DNA from 3 places in the Reticulibacter mediterranei genome. Region 1 is predicted to be linked to each of the others. Evidence: a T-box and tRNA genes for the amino acid it is inferred to sense, from the RefSeq annotation. Region 1 holds a T-box; the other regions hold tRNA genes.
What was found. The T-box of region 1 lies ahead of leuS (leucine--tRNA ligase). A T-box ahead of a tRNA ligase gene usually reads a tRNA of that ligase, here a tRNA-Leu.

Region 1 (4,215 bases):
GCAACTGGTAGCTGTGACAGGCATATTGCTTGCTTCCAAACAAAGACGGGCAGGAGCGCTCGTCCATTTCAAAGCTCTTGTGATCTGTCTTGTGGCGGTCGCAATCCTGATCATTCCGATGCTGCTGGTGTCGCTTCAGGGAGCGAAGACGGGCTGGTTGCCGATTCCTCATCGCCAGGAGTTGGTCGGCCTCTTCCTCATTCTTGGCGGCTATCACACAATCTATCTGGTTGCTCTCATCGCCTGTATCGCTCTGAGCATCGCTGTAGTAGTCTCGCGTCGCCTCTTGCCAAAGCTCAGGGTGTTGATGAGAAGCGATATTCAAGCGCAAAAGCTTACCCAAAAACTTACCAGCCTGGAGATTGCCTGGTCGCTGCTCTGTTGGCTGGTGATCCCGATTGTGGTGAGCTATGCCGTCTCACACAGTTCGTTGCGGCTCTTTTCAGATCGCTATCTGGTAACGATTGTGCCGCCGCTCTGTTTGCTGATGGTGCTGGGGATCAGCCTGCTGCGCTGGCGTCTCGTGCGCGTCATTCTGGCGCTGGGAGTTATCGCCATTGCGCTCACGCCTGTTCCGCTCTATTATCGAAGCGCCCAGGTAGAAGATTGGAATGTGGCGACAAGCTGGGTGCAACAGCACTATCGCGAGGGCGACGGACTGGTCTGTTACGATAACAGCCTGCAACAGGGTTGTCAGGTCACGGTTGAATATTATCTGCAAGCCTATCCGAGCGCCGCTCACTTTACCAGCGACTCCCCCGGCCCCTTCTCGTGGCAAACCTTTGAGTCGGCCAATCCCGATGCCGCCGTTGACCCAACGGTCCTGGCAAGCTTCGGCGCGAAACATGCCCACATCATCTTTATCGTCGGTCGTATACGCGACGACGCAGCAGCGGCCCGCTTCGACGCCGCCCAGCGCTGGTTAGACAGCCACTATCACCGTACCGATCAATTCGAGACGCGCACCGTACGCGTTTATCTGTACGATACGAAGTAGCGCTCATGAATCTTAACAATTTATGGAAGTAATCACCTAAGCTGTCATAGGTGCATGATAATTGGTACATCTGGCAAAGATGCAGGGAAGAGAGGGTCTCCCTCTCCATCCGTAGCGACAAGGGGTGGTGTGGAGGGGCTGTGGGGGCCTTGCGCTTGTCGCTCTCGCCCCGCATGGTTTCTCTCCCTCCCGCGGCATGTCAGGGGCGATGAAACAGCCTGGGGAGAGCGACAAGCGCAAGGCCCCCACCAAGACCTCCCAACCACCCATTGTCGCTACGGGAGACCCAACAACCTCTGTCTTCTCATCATTTCCCCTTCATTCATAGCTCAGCAACCCTCCTTCACAGCAGTTATATAATATATTGTACTAATTGATTTTATCCGTTCGTCTTTTCAGGAGCACACCATGTCCAATTCATTTTCAGATCTTTACAGTAAAATGCTGAAAGATGTTTTTCTGGACCTCGCACGCCAGCAATTAGAGCAGGGGGCTGATGCGTTGATCTGTGCAGACGCCTATGCGGAGCAGGGGAAGCCCGATTTCACGCTCGCCTATCTGCTTTTGATAGATGCCAGCGATGATGTCAAGCGCGATATCTTTGCTCGCTCGTATGAGCAGCGGGCCACGCTTTCGGAACAGAAAGCCAACGATTTTAGCATACAATTTCATCGAGCGTTTCCGATGATTAAAGTTGAGGCACAAAAAGATCGTCAGGCCGCCCAGCAGATCCGCCAGGGCAAACGCGTGCGCAGTCAGCAAAAAACTATATCGATCAATTTTGCCGGTCCTCAGTAAAACGAGAGCATGATACTTGACAAATCACAAAAAGTAAGTTACAGTCGTTTAAACAAAGTATGTTTATAGCAGGCGTTGAACGAGGAAAGTAGGTAGCTTGCCTGTTTGCAGAGAGTTGACGGTTGGTGTAAGTCAATAGCAGGACGAGACTGAAGCTCCCTCAGAAGCCGTGGCAGTGAAAAGATTGAGTAGCTGTCACCGGGAACTCCCGTTATAGAGTTCGGGTGTGTTGGCACCCATAAGGCCGCTTGCCGTGAGGCAGCGGTGAAACAAGGTGGTACCGCGAAAGGCTGCTGCTCGATCAGCCACTACGCCTTTTCGCCCTTGCCAGGGGCGGAGGGTGTTTTTTTATGCCTCTTTGCACGATGATATCCTCCGCAACCATTAGTTGGCTCTTTATCATAGGAGGATCACTCATGACAGAAAAAAGTTCATCCAATGCTGCTAACCGGGCAGCGCAGGCGCGTGGACGATCACAGAAACATGGCATACAGTACGATTTCTCCTCTATTGAGCGCAAGTGGCAAGGCATCTGGGAGGAGCGCAAACTGTATCAGGTGGATTTGCAAAAGGCAAGCAAGCCATATTACAACCTGATGATGTTCCCCTATCCATCGGCTGAAGGGCTGCATGTCGGCAATGTCTATGCCTACGTCGGTTCGGATATTCACGGGCGCTGGCAGGCGATGCAGGGCTACGATGTCTTTGAGCCAATGGGTTTCGACGCCTTTGGCATCCATAGTGAGAACTTCGCGATCAAAAAAGGCATCCACCCGCGCGTCCTGACCGCACAGAACGTCAGGCGTTTCCGCGATGAGCAACTCAAGCGCATCGGCAACCGCTTCGACTGGTCGCATGAACTGAACACGACCGATCCACACTATTATCACTGGACGCAGTGGATTTTTGTCCAACTGTTTAAGGGTGGGCTGGCCGAGCGCCGCGCGGCTCCCGTCAACTGGTGCCCCTTTGATAAAACGGTGCTGGCAGACGAACAGGTCATCAATGGTCGCTGCGAACGCTGCGGAAACATCGTTGAGAAGCGCTGGCTAGAGCAGTGGTTTCTGAAAATCACGAGGTACGCTCAAAAGTTGCTGGACGATCTGGACCATATGGACTGGTCCGAGCGGGTCAAGGCGTTACAACGCAACTGGATTGGCCGCTCCGAGGGACTGGAGTTTGCGATGGCCGTTGTCGATAGGCCTGATCAGCAGATCCAGGTCTACACCACACGACCCGATACCATCTTCGGCGTGACCTTCGTTGCCCTGGCACCGCATCATCCCTTGATCGACAGCATCACACAGCCCGCCTATCGCGATGCGGTAGAAGCTTATCAACAGCAAGCGGAACGCCTGACCGAAGCAGACGAGCGCGCCATGACCGGCGTCTTTACTGGTGCCTACGCGCAACACCCCTTTACAGGTGAACGCATCCCGATCTACGTTGCTGATTTCGTGCTGAGCGGTTACGGAGCAGGCGCGGTCATGGGCGTTCCTGCCCATGACGAACGCGACTGGGAGTTTGCTCATGCGCTGAGTCTGCCGATTCGTGTCGCGGTACAACCAGGGGAGGGCAATGCAAATATCCAGCAAGGAGCATTTGTGCAACCGGGAATACTGGTCAATTCAGGAGAATTTTCAGGCATGACCTCAGTTGAAGCATCACAGGCGATCATTGCCGAAGTCGAGCGGCGCAAGCTGGGACAACGGAGCATCAAATATCGTCTGCGCGACTGGTTAATCAGTCGGCAACGCTACTGGGGGCCGCCAATTCCGATCATCTATTGTCCCGAACATGGGGCCGTCCCGGTGCCAGAAGATCAACTGCCAGTACTACTGCCCGACGTGGAGGAGTGGAAACCGACCGGGACAGGTTCCTCACCGCTGGCGGCAATCGAGAGTTTTGTGCAAACTACCTGCCCCATCTGTGGCAAACCTGCACGCCGCGAAACGGATGTCAACGACAATTTTCTGGATTCCGCCTGGTACTTCCTGCGCTATCCCTCCTCAAACGACGATACGCAGCCCTGGAATCCGGCCCTGACCCGCAAATGGCTGCCGATTGATATGTATATCGGTGGACCAGAGCATAGCGTCCTGCACCTGATGTATGCTCGTTTCATCACAATGGCACTGTACGACCTGGGATACCTGCATTTCGACGAGCCTTTCAAACGGTTCCGCGCTCACGGCCTGATCACAAAAGATGGCGCGAAGATCTCCAAATCGCGAGGCAATGTGATCAATCCCGACGACTACATTGCTCAGTTTGGAGCAGATGTCTTCCGCATCTATCTGATGTTCATGGGACCATATGAGATTGGTGGAGATTTTAGTGATCGCGGCATTGGCGGCGTCGTGCGTTTTCTGGACCGCGTCTGGCAGCTCGTCACCTCGCATACACGCAATGCAGCCAAA
Region 2 (4,215 bases), 2.0 Mb from region 1:
CTGTCGTTGGCGAAAAGATCACTCGTGCTATCGAACTGGCAATGAAGCAGCGCATTCCTATGCTCATTGTCTCGACCTCCGGTGGTGCTCGCATGCAAGAAGGTATTTTTTCGCTCATGCAGATGGCGAAAATCTCTGCGGCGCTCGCACGGCTGGGAGAGCTGGCTCTGCCTTATTTTAGCCTGCTGACCGATCCCACAACAGGCGGCGTTTCTGCCAGTTTTGCATTCCAGGGCGATGTCATCCTGGCCGAACCAGGGGCGCTGATCTGTTTTACCGGTCCCCGTGTAATTGAGGGCTTCATGCACATTAAAGTGCCAGAAAATACCATCAATTCCGATTTTGCCCTCCAGCATGGTATGATTGATGCTGTGGTACATCGACGTGAGTTACACCAGACGCTTGCACGCCTGCTCCATATGTACCCGACAATAACGAAATAAATACTTTATATCTTCAATCAAAACAAATAGAGGATAGAACGTAAAATGGCTTACGACCTGGAATTCGAGAAGCCGCTGGCGGACCTGGAAAAAAAGATCAATGCGCTACAACGCAAAGGGGATCGACTGAAACCAGACGAGCAGGCGCAATTGCAGACGTTGGAGAACGAGCTGCGCACGCGCACAGAAGAGATCTATAAAAATCTGACCGCCTGGCAGACGGTACAAGTGGCTCGCCACAAGGATCGCCCTTACTCTCTAGATTACATCAAATTCATGTGCGACGATTTCTTCGAACTGCATGGAGACCGCTCCTATGCCGACGACCATGCTATCGTTGCGGGCCTGGCAACCCTGGACGGGCAAACGGTAATGCTGATCTGCCATCAGAAGGGTCGCGACATGAAGGACAAGCAGTTTCGCAACCTCGGCATGCCACACCCGGAGGGATATCGCAAGGCCCAGCGTATGATGCGCCAGGCGGAGAAATTTGGGATTCCGCTGGTGACACTCATTGATACTGCTGGCGCGTCCGTGGCGCTCCCCGACGAAGAGCGAGGGCAGTCGGAGGCGATTGCGGCCAGCCTCTATTTAATGGCTCGCCTGCGCGTCCCCATCGTTGCCACAGTGATTGGCGAAGGCAACAGCGGTGGCGCTTTAGGAATCAGTATCGCAGACCGTATCTTGATGATGGAACATAGCTACTATACAGTGGCAGCTCCAGAGGCGGCGGCGGATATTTTAAAGTTTGGTGGGGCACATGCTGCGCTGGCGGCTGAAGGACAACGTATTCGTGCTAAAGACTCACTGGAGTTCCATATCGCAGACGAGCTGGTGCCCGAACCGCTCGGCGGGGCACATCGCAACTATCGTCAGGCGGCGGAGTCGCTGAAAGCGGTGCTGTTACGCCATCTGACAGAATTGAAACAGATGACGCCAGACGAATTGCTGGAAAAACGCTATCAGAAGTTTAGAAACATTGGACATTTTGGGCGAGAAACGACCACAGAAACTTCGCAAATCCAGGTCTAACCTCTTGACTTCTGATCCGAGATGCGCTATTATAAGCACCACCAGAGATGCATAACAAAGCGCATCTCGGATGAGCCGGTGTGGCGGAACGGTATACGCGCTTGTCTCAAAAACAAGTCCCGCAAGGGTTGAGGGTTCGAATCTCTCCACCGGCATAACCCCTCCTCTCAAGAAAAAGGAATCCAGACCCAGACCCGATTTTCTCCTCATTGGCAAGCTCTCATTCTCAGGTATCCCTTTCCTTGAAGGCTGAAGACGCAAGCAGCAAGGCATGAGCGAACTTGCCCTTGAAAGGATGGTCTTCTCTGCTTAAGCCGCCGGGTGATGACATCTCTCTACCCGAGATCCAGCCCTTTCCACACAACAACGCACGGGAGCGTCTCTCCTGCTCGGTGACCTTCTCAAAGGACTTCGCCCATATCGTGAAGTCCACTCCCGTTTTGCACGAGCATCCCTTGACAGTTGCGATTGCTTTCAGGTATACTCCTTTATAGTTGGTTAACCAACTACTATAAAACAACTAGGAGGCAACGCATAATGGCGACACGACAGACGGACAGACGCGATCGACCACGACGAGCGTCTGTCCACCTATGAGGCAGGTGTCCAGGAGCTAGTGCTCTGATTCCCAGACGCAACCAAACAGGAGAGCCTACGTCGCTTCGCCAAAGCGTTCATCTTCTAACTAGTGAGTAAGCAATACGACCGGATATCCATACGAATGGACGACAGAGATTGAGAAAGGGCAAGAAAAATGACGGCAGACCTCACCATGAACACACCCGATGACCAACAGATGGACCAGGCCACATTGGAGCACAACCGCGCGACTGTGCAGGCCTTTATCAACCTGGCCTTCAACGACAAGAAGGTGCAGGAGGCGGTGACCAAGTACGTCGGTTCTGCCTACATCCAGCACAATCCCCGCATCCCTGATGGCATCGATGGTCTTCTCACTTTCGCGTCTTCCCTGCAAGCGCAGTTCCCGCTGGCGCACAGTGATATCAAGCGGATCATTGCCGAGGGAGACCTGGTGGTAGTCCACAGCAAGGTTACCTACTCCCCAAACGATCAGGGGGCCGCAGCGGCTGACATCTTTCGTCTGGAGCAGGGCAAGATCATCGAGCACTGGGACGTTCTACAGGAGATCCCAGCCACTTCCGTGAACAATAACACCATGTTCTGACGAGCCCAGCCTCTCTTCCGTGCCACCCTCCTTAGTTGTGGAAGAAGGATGGCGCGAGATTCGCACAACGGGTGACCCGCGTTCTGGCCAACACAGTTCGCTTCTGCTACCATACCTACTCGCATTCCCAGACGTGCAGGTGGTCACCCTGAGCAAGGCATTGGCTGTCATGGGGCAAATCGACTTTAATCATGTATCCTTCTTGAAGGAGACAGTACAATGAAAATCAAGTGGAACGCCGCTGATATGTCCAACCTCGAAGGTCGGACGGCAGTCATCACCGGGGCCAGCAGCGGGATCGGCTATGAGATTGCGCTCCAGTTAGCTGCACATCATGCACACGTCGTGCTTGCGTCCAGGAATCAAGGCCGGACGGAGCAGGTCGCACGCCAGATAGCAACGATGCTGCCAGAAGCGAGCATCGAAGCGCAAGTGCTTGATTTAGCCAATCTTGCCTCTATCCGTCGCTTTGCCGAGACGTTCTCCCAGCGTCACCAGGGTCTCGATATCCTGGTGAACAATGCTGGCATTGCGGGTGGTCCCCGTCGTCAGACAATCGACGGCTTCGAGATGCACTTCCAGGTCAATTATCTCGGCCATTTTGCGCTCGTGGGCCTGCTGCTGCCCTCGCTGTGTTCACGGGCAGGATCGCGTGTGGTAACCACATCCAGCACTATCGCCAGCCAGGGAAAGATCGATTTTGACGATCTACAGGCAGAGCGCACCTACAAGTGGATCAGAGCCTATGCTCAATCAAAACTCGCGAATCTGCTCTTCGCTTTTGAACTGGACCGCCGCTGCCAGGCCGTTGGAGGTGGCATGAGCAGCCTTTCTGTCCATCCAGGCGTCGCCAGAACCAACCTGCTCACCGGTAAAGAGTCTGACTGGGGGCGCCCACGGCGGGGAACGGAGATCCTGATCCGAGTCCTCCAGATCGTGCTCGCACACCCAGCGGCTCGGGGAGCACTTCCGGCTCTCTACCAGGCAACCGATCCTTCCGCCAGAAGCGCCGAGTATATTGGCATCTCGGAGGGAATAGGTGGTGGCTATCCGGTAGTGAGTAAGGTTCCGCCCGCCGCACTTGATCATGTGACAGCGCAACATCTCTGGAATGTGTCGGAAGAACTGACCGGAGCCCGATACGATCTGCTTACTCAGGCCACGGGGTCGGCGTGCAGTATCGAGCCGTTGGGGTGAATCCCACCGAGGAGGGTTTCCTTGAGAAAATTGAGGAGCAGCTAGATGACCAAAACATTTCATATGACCAGCGGCATGAAGATTGGAACCGCCATTCTCACGGCTCTGTTACGGGCCGGATTTCCTTTGGGTCCTCTGACCCTGCTCTCCGTTCGAGGACGCAAGAGCGGGAAGGTCTATACTACTCCCGTGGCATTGGTTGAACAGGATGGCAGGAGCTTTCTGGTTGCGGCCTTTGGGGTGGTGAACTGGGTGAAGAATATTCGTGCCGCTGGTCAAGTGTGGCTCATGCGCGGATGGCACACAGAATCGATGGGAGTCGTCGAGCTTGAGGCAAGAGAGGCAGCACCCATCCTC
Region 3 (4,215 bases), 1.1 Mb from region 1:
CACCGATTTTAGCCCGACCTGAGAAGATTCAACGATCCATTTTTGTTCGGTTGCTTTGACCTGTTCGCGCGATGCCTGCGTTTTAAGCATCTGGCTACTGGCGAGCAGCGATGATACTGATTGCAGGATAGGGCGGGTGATGCTACGACCAACAACAAGACCGACAAGTGCGGCCAGCAGTGTGATGACGGCGGCAATCAACAGGAGGTAGAAGTCCTGCTGGTTGGCTGCTTTGGTAATCGTGTTAACCGGCCTGAGTACAAGATATGTCCAGGGAACGGTCTGACATTTGACGCGGTAGGCCTGGAACGCTTCATTCTGCAAAGCGGGCGTGAACTGGAATGTAGTTGGTGCCTGAGCGTCCTGTTGTAGTATCGTCGTCAGCGTCGAATCAGCGGAGGCTGTCACTGGTCTATGGTCATTGCCATAGAGATTTTCGTCTGCGACGCGTTGTTGAAAGTCCTTTGAAAGAGGTGCGACGGATTTGAAAAGACCCTGGGGCAACGTAGTCAGGGTTGTATCGGTGTTTGTGTATGCAATGCGCACGCCATGATTGTCGAGAATCATCGCGTAGCTGCCTGGAACCGCGTTTGTTTCGTTATTGACCGCTGTCCATATTTCGCTCAGCTTCACAGTGGACCGTTCAAATCCCAGTAATGTATTATCAGTAGATGTGACAGAGGCATAAATATCAACAAATGCCATATGCGTATTATCGTCATAATACACATCTGAAGTCATTGCTCTATTGCTATTGTGCAATTGGTCGATGATCTCGGGCGGGATAGTATATTTGCCACGCGTCCCAGGAGGTGCAGGATAGGAGAGGCGAAGCTTGCCCTGTGGATCAAACAGCGACCAGTTGCTATAGTTTGTATCGAGGTGATAGCCCAGGGCCAGTTCATTCTGGGCTTGAAGTTGATAGGTTTCATCTCCAGATAGATATTTTTGAATGGCGAAGAATTGTCTAAGATAACCTAGATTCTGCAAACGGGCAATAAACAGAGAATCAATGGCTTGTGCATGCACTTGTGCATCGTTTCCCATCTCAGTTGCAGCCTGTGAAAGGAGCGTAGGACGCAGGATCAATTCGCTTCCGACAACCGTGATTAGTAATGGGAGGACCACTGCGAGTACGAGCAGGGCAGAGAAACGCGCGGTCAAAGATAATCTTCTGCGAGGAGATGGCGCGTGTTGGGATATAGACATGGGATATATACTCCTGTAACTTACTGTTGAATCAGACCACTACGCTCTAGATCGTTGAGTAGTATTTGTACCTCATTGAGATTGCGAACCATCAAACGTGCCAACTCATGTATGTTCCGTTGCCCGTTGATGAGTAAGAGTAAGCGCCGCTGCATTCGGGGAAGCTGGATGTTTTCTGGATATTGTAGCGCTGCATCTCCTAATTGGGTACGAAATGGGAAGAGAGGCCGTCCTTCCGCTGCGCCATATGAATGCAATCCTCCAGTTGTGTGTGTCGATGCTGGACCGCCAGAATACTGCCCGCTGGCGGCCCCATTATTACCGGGATAGGAAGTCTGAGACGACGTGAATGGAAAAGTTGAAGAGGTTTGTTGTCCTTCATGGTTGATGAAGGAAAAGCGGCAGGCCTGCCACATATTGAGATAGTTAAAGGCAGCCAGTCCGCTTTGCTGGCCTACTTTTGCTTCGACTGCTCTTCCACCAGAGAAGGTAATGAAGCCCTCTTCTAATGTTCTGCCCTCGCCACGCTCGACTGTGAGCGTACCACTCTTGCATCCGATGTGTATGATGTGAATGATATCTGCGAGGTTATCCGTCATAGTTTCTCGTTGTGGTTGCATATGAACTCACTTTAGTCGCTCACGACTGGTAAAAATATCAGAAACTACGAAACCCGCTCATACAACTGGCTGTACTGAAGTATGATGTATGGGTGAAGAAGTTAAATAGATAAACATCATTGTTTTTTCGTCGAAACCTCTATCCTTTCCCTTACATAATTACTGACCTGTTGTTTGTTTCAAAGGGAAAAAACTATACCTGATATAAGATACACCACGCCTGCAATATAGTACAGTCTATAAGGACTCTTTGCAACCCATGATTTGTGGCTCTTTCGTGTTTCACAGTTTCCGAGTACGAGAAGATGAGAGGCGCTGTCACTGATAACGCCAGCGACATTAGCATGTATATTACCACATATTTTTTGACGAAAAAGAATAGCAATTTAATCCTATGTTTCTGTAGGATAGCGGATGAAAATGATCAAATTGTAGATGTTGAATGGCGTTCATATCTGGGAAGATTTTTCCAGGTTAATACGAAGCAGGACTTTCTCTATATAATGAAGCGCTTGCGATGGCTGATCAAAGTGGTTACGATATGGATGATAGATAACCGGGAGCAATCCTTAACAACCTGATTGGGATGATTTGTAACACTATTGCTACATTCCCCTAAACTTGCTGTCATTTGGTAGTTCGCTGTCAATAAAAAACGTCTCAAGTTACTGTTAAAGCCACTTGAGACGTTCTCTATGGTATGGAGAGTGCCGAAGGGGGGACTCGAACCCCCACACCCTTTCGAGTACAACGCCCTGAACGTTGCGTGTCTACCAATTTCACCACTTCGGCGAATCTTTCTTGTTCCCTCGGAACGAAGCCTATATTACAGTATCTCCACCAACTTGTCAAGAGGTTTTCTGGCAAATTGTTGGGATTTTTATTTCCCCTCCCTGGTTTCCTCTGAAACTTTACTATTCGTGTTATAATAACAACATGTCCCGTTATTGGTCGCTATGTGGCTTGCATTGCTCTTCGTCATCGGGCGGAAAAACATGCAAGCTGTATTAACGTGTGTCAATGTGGAGCCTGTATGCAAGAGCAGACTGAACACACCTTGTCCCATGAAGAGATGCTATCAACTGCACCCGTGTATGCCGCCATCGATATTGGCAGCAATACCGTTCATGTGGTGGTTGCTCGCTGTTTCGAGGATCATGTAGCGATACTGGCAGATGAGCTAGAACTGGTGCGTATCGGTGAGAGCGTGAATGCCACTGGAGCGATTTCCTCACAGAAACGTGACCAGACCATTGCTACCCTGCAAAAATATCAAGCGTTGGCCGAACACTATGCTGCGACCTCCGTGTTTGGGGTGGCAACTGAGGCAATCCGTCGAGCAAGCAATAGCGCAGAGTTTCTCGCGGCGATCCGTGAGGCAACCGGGCTGGTTGTGCATATCATTGGCGGCGATGTGGAGGCTGCGTTAACATTCTATGGAGCTACCTACGAACTTTCTCAGCACGGGTCGCCTCCCGTTGATATAGCAGTCGCAGATCTGGGTGGCGGAAGCATGGAACTGATCTTTGCCCATCAGTTGCAGATCATTTGGAGTACCTCTCTCCCAATAGGATCTGGCTCACTGCATGATCGCTATGTACCTTCTAATCCTCCAACCCATCAAGAGGTGGCAACGGCTCAGACTTTTTTGCTTGACCATTTCCAGAAAATACCTGCGCAGACACATCTTGCTGCTTTGATCTTCGTGGGGGGAAGCGCCAACACATTGTTGTACCTTGCTCGCTATTCCCTGGGAGTCAGTCAGGCAGAGACGCAGCTGTCGTATGAAGATGTTGTGCGTTGTGAAGGAATTTTGCGCGTGTTATCTGCCGATGAGGTGGCCCGACGCTATCCGATTAATCTGCAACGTGCGCGCATTCTGCCGGCTGGCGTGTTGATTATTCGCATGCTGATGGAGCGGTTGCAACTAAAAGAAATCTATGTGAGCGCTCATGGTATCCGCGAAGGTGTCCTGCTCGCACGTGTACGCTATGGAGAACAGTGGTTGACGCAACTGCAGGATAATACAACACATGCTGGAGAGCATGCATAGACTGGTGGAAAGATGCATGGAGAATGTATAGAAAAGTGGAGTAGATAATGGAGAGCGTTGAGAGCGATTGGTTTGGTATGCGCGTACTTGAGATGTATGGTGAGTAAACATATATCTCGGATCTAAAGGAGGACTCTACACATGATGCCGTCTAGTTCGATTGAAGAATTAAGCTGGTGGAATTTTGCTCAGCCAACAAGCGAGGAACTTGAGCAGAGCGGGGGGTTACAGGTGGAGGACTGGCCTCACGCGCGTCATGTCAGGCGTTTGTCCGTAGAGTTGTTCGACGCCACGCTTCCTCTACATCAACTGAATGAGCGTGCGCGTTATCTA

Region 2: it has a tRNA-Leu gene. The T-box ahead of leuS (leucine--tRNA ligase) is inferred to sense a tRNA for this amino acid. The anticodon was not compared.
Region 3: it has a tRNA-Leu gene. The T-box ahead of leuS (leucine--tRNA ligase) is inferred to sense a tRNA for this amino acid. The anticodon was not compared.

The regions. Positions count from the first base shown of each region.
Region 1 covers NZ_BNJK01000001.1:5,082,572-5,086,786, reverse strand. The annotation lists gene K3T83_RS21945 (glycosyltransferase family 39 protein) at 1-997, shown strand, start outside; gene K3T83_RS21940 (hypothetical protein) at 1,406-1,795, shown strand; T-box leader at 1,862-2,116, shown strand; gene leuS (leucine--tRNA ligase) at 2,212-4,215, shown strand, end outside.
Region 2 covers NZ_BNJK01000001.1:7,068,615-7,072,829, reverse strand. The annotation lists gene accD (acetyl-CoA carboxylase, carboxyltransferase subunit beta) at 1-443, shown strand, start outside; gene K3T83_RS30580 (acetyl-CoA carboxylase carboxyltransferase subunit alpha) at 489-1,475, shown strand; tRNA gene K3T83_RS30575 (tRNA-Leu) at 1,550-1,630, shown strand; gene K3T83_RS30570 (nuclear transport factor 2 family protein) at 2,230-2,661, shown strand; gene K3T83_RS30565 (oxidoreductase) at 2,881-3,858, shown strand; gene K3T83_RS30560 (nitroreductase family deazaflavin-dependent oxidoreductase) at 3,904-4,215, shown strand, end outside.
Region 3 covers NZ_BNJK01000001.1:6,208,692-6,212,906, forward strand. The annotation lists gene K3T83_RS26880 (cache domain-containing protein) at 1-1,209, opposite strand, end outside; gene K3T83_RS26885 (DUF4388 domain-containing protein) at 1,230-1,829, opposite strand; tRNA gene K3T83_RS26890 (tRNA-Leu) at 2,538-2,621, opposite strand; gene K3T83_RS26895 (Ppx/GppA phosphatase family protein) at 2,863-3,882, shown strand; gene K3T83_RS26900 (hypothetical protein) at 4,024-4,215, shown strand, end outside.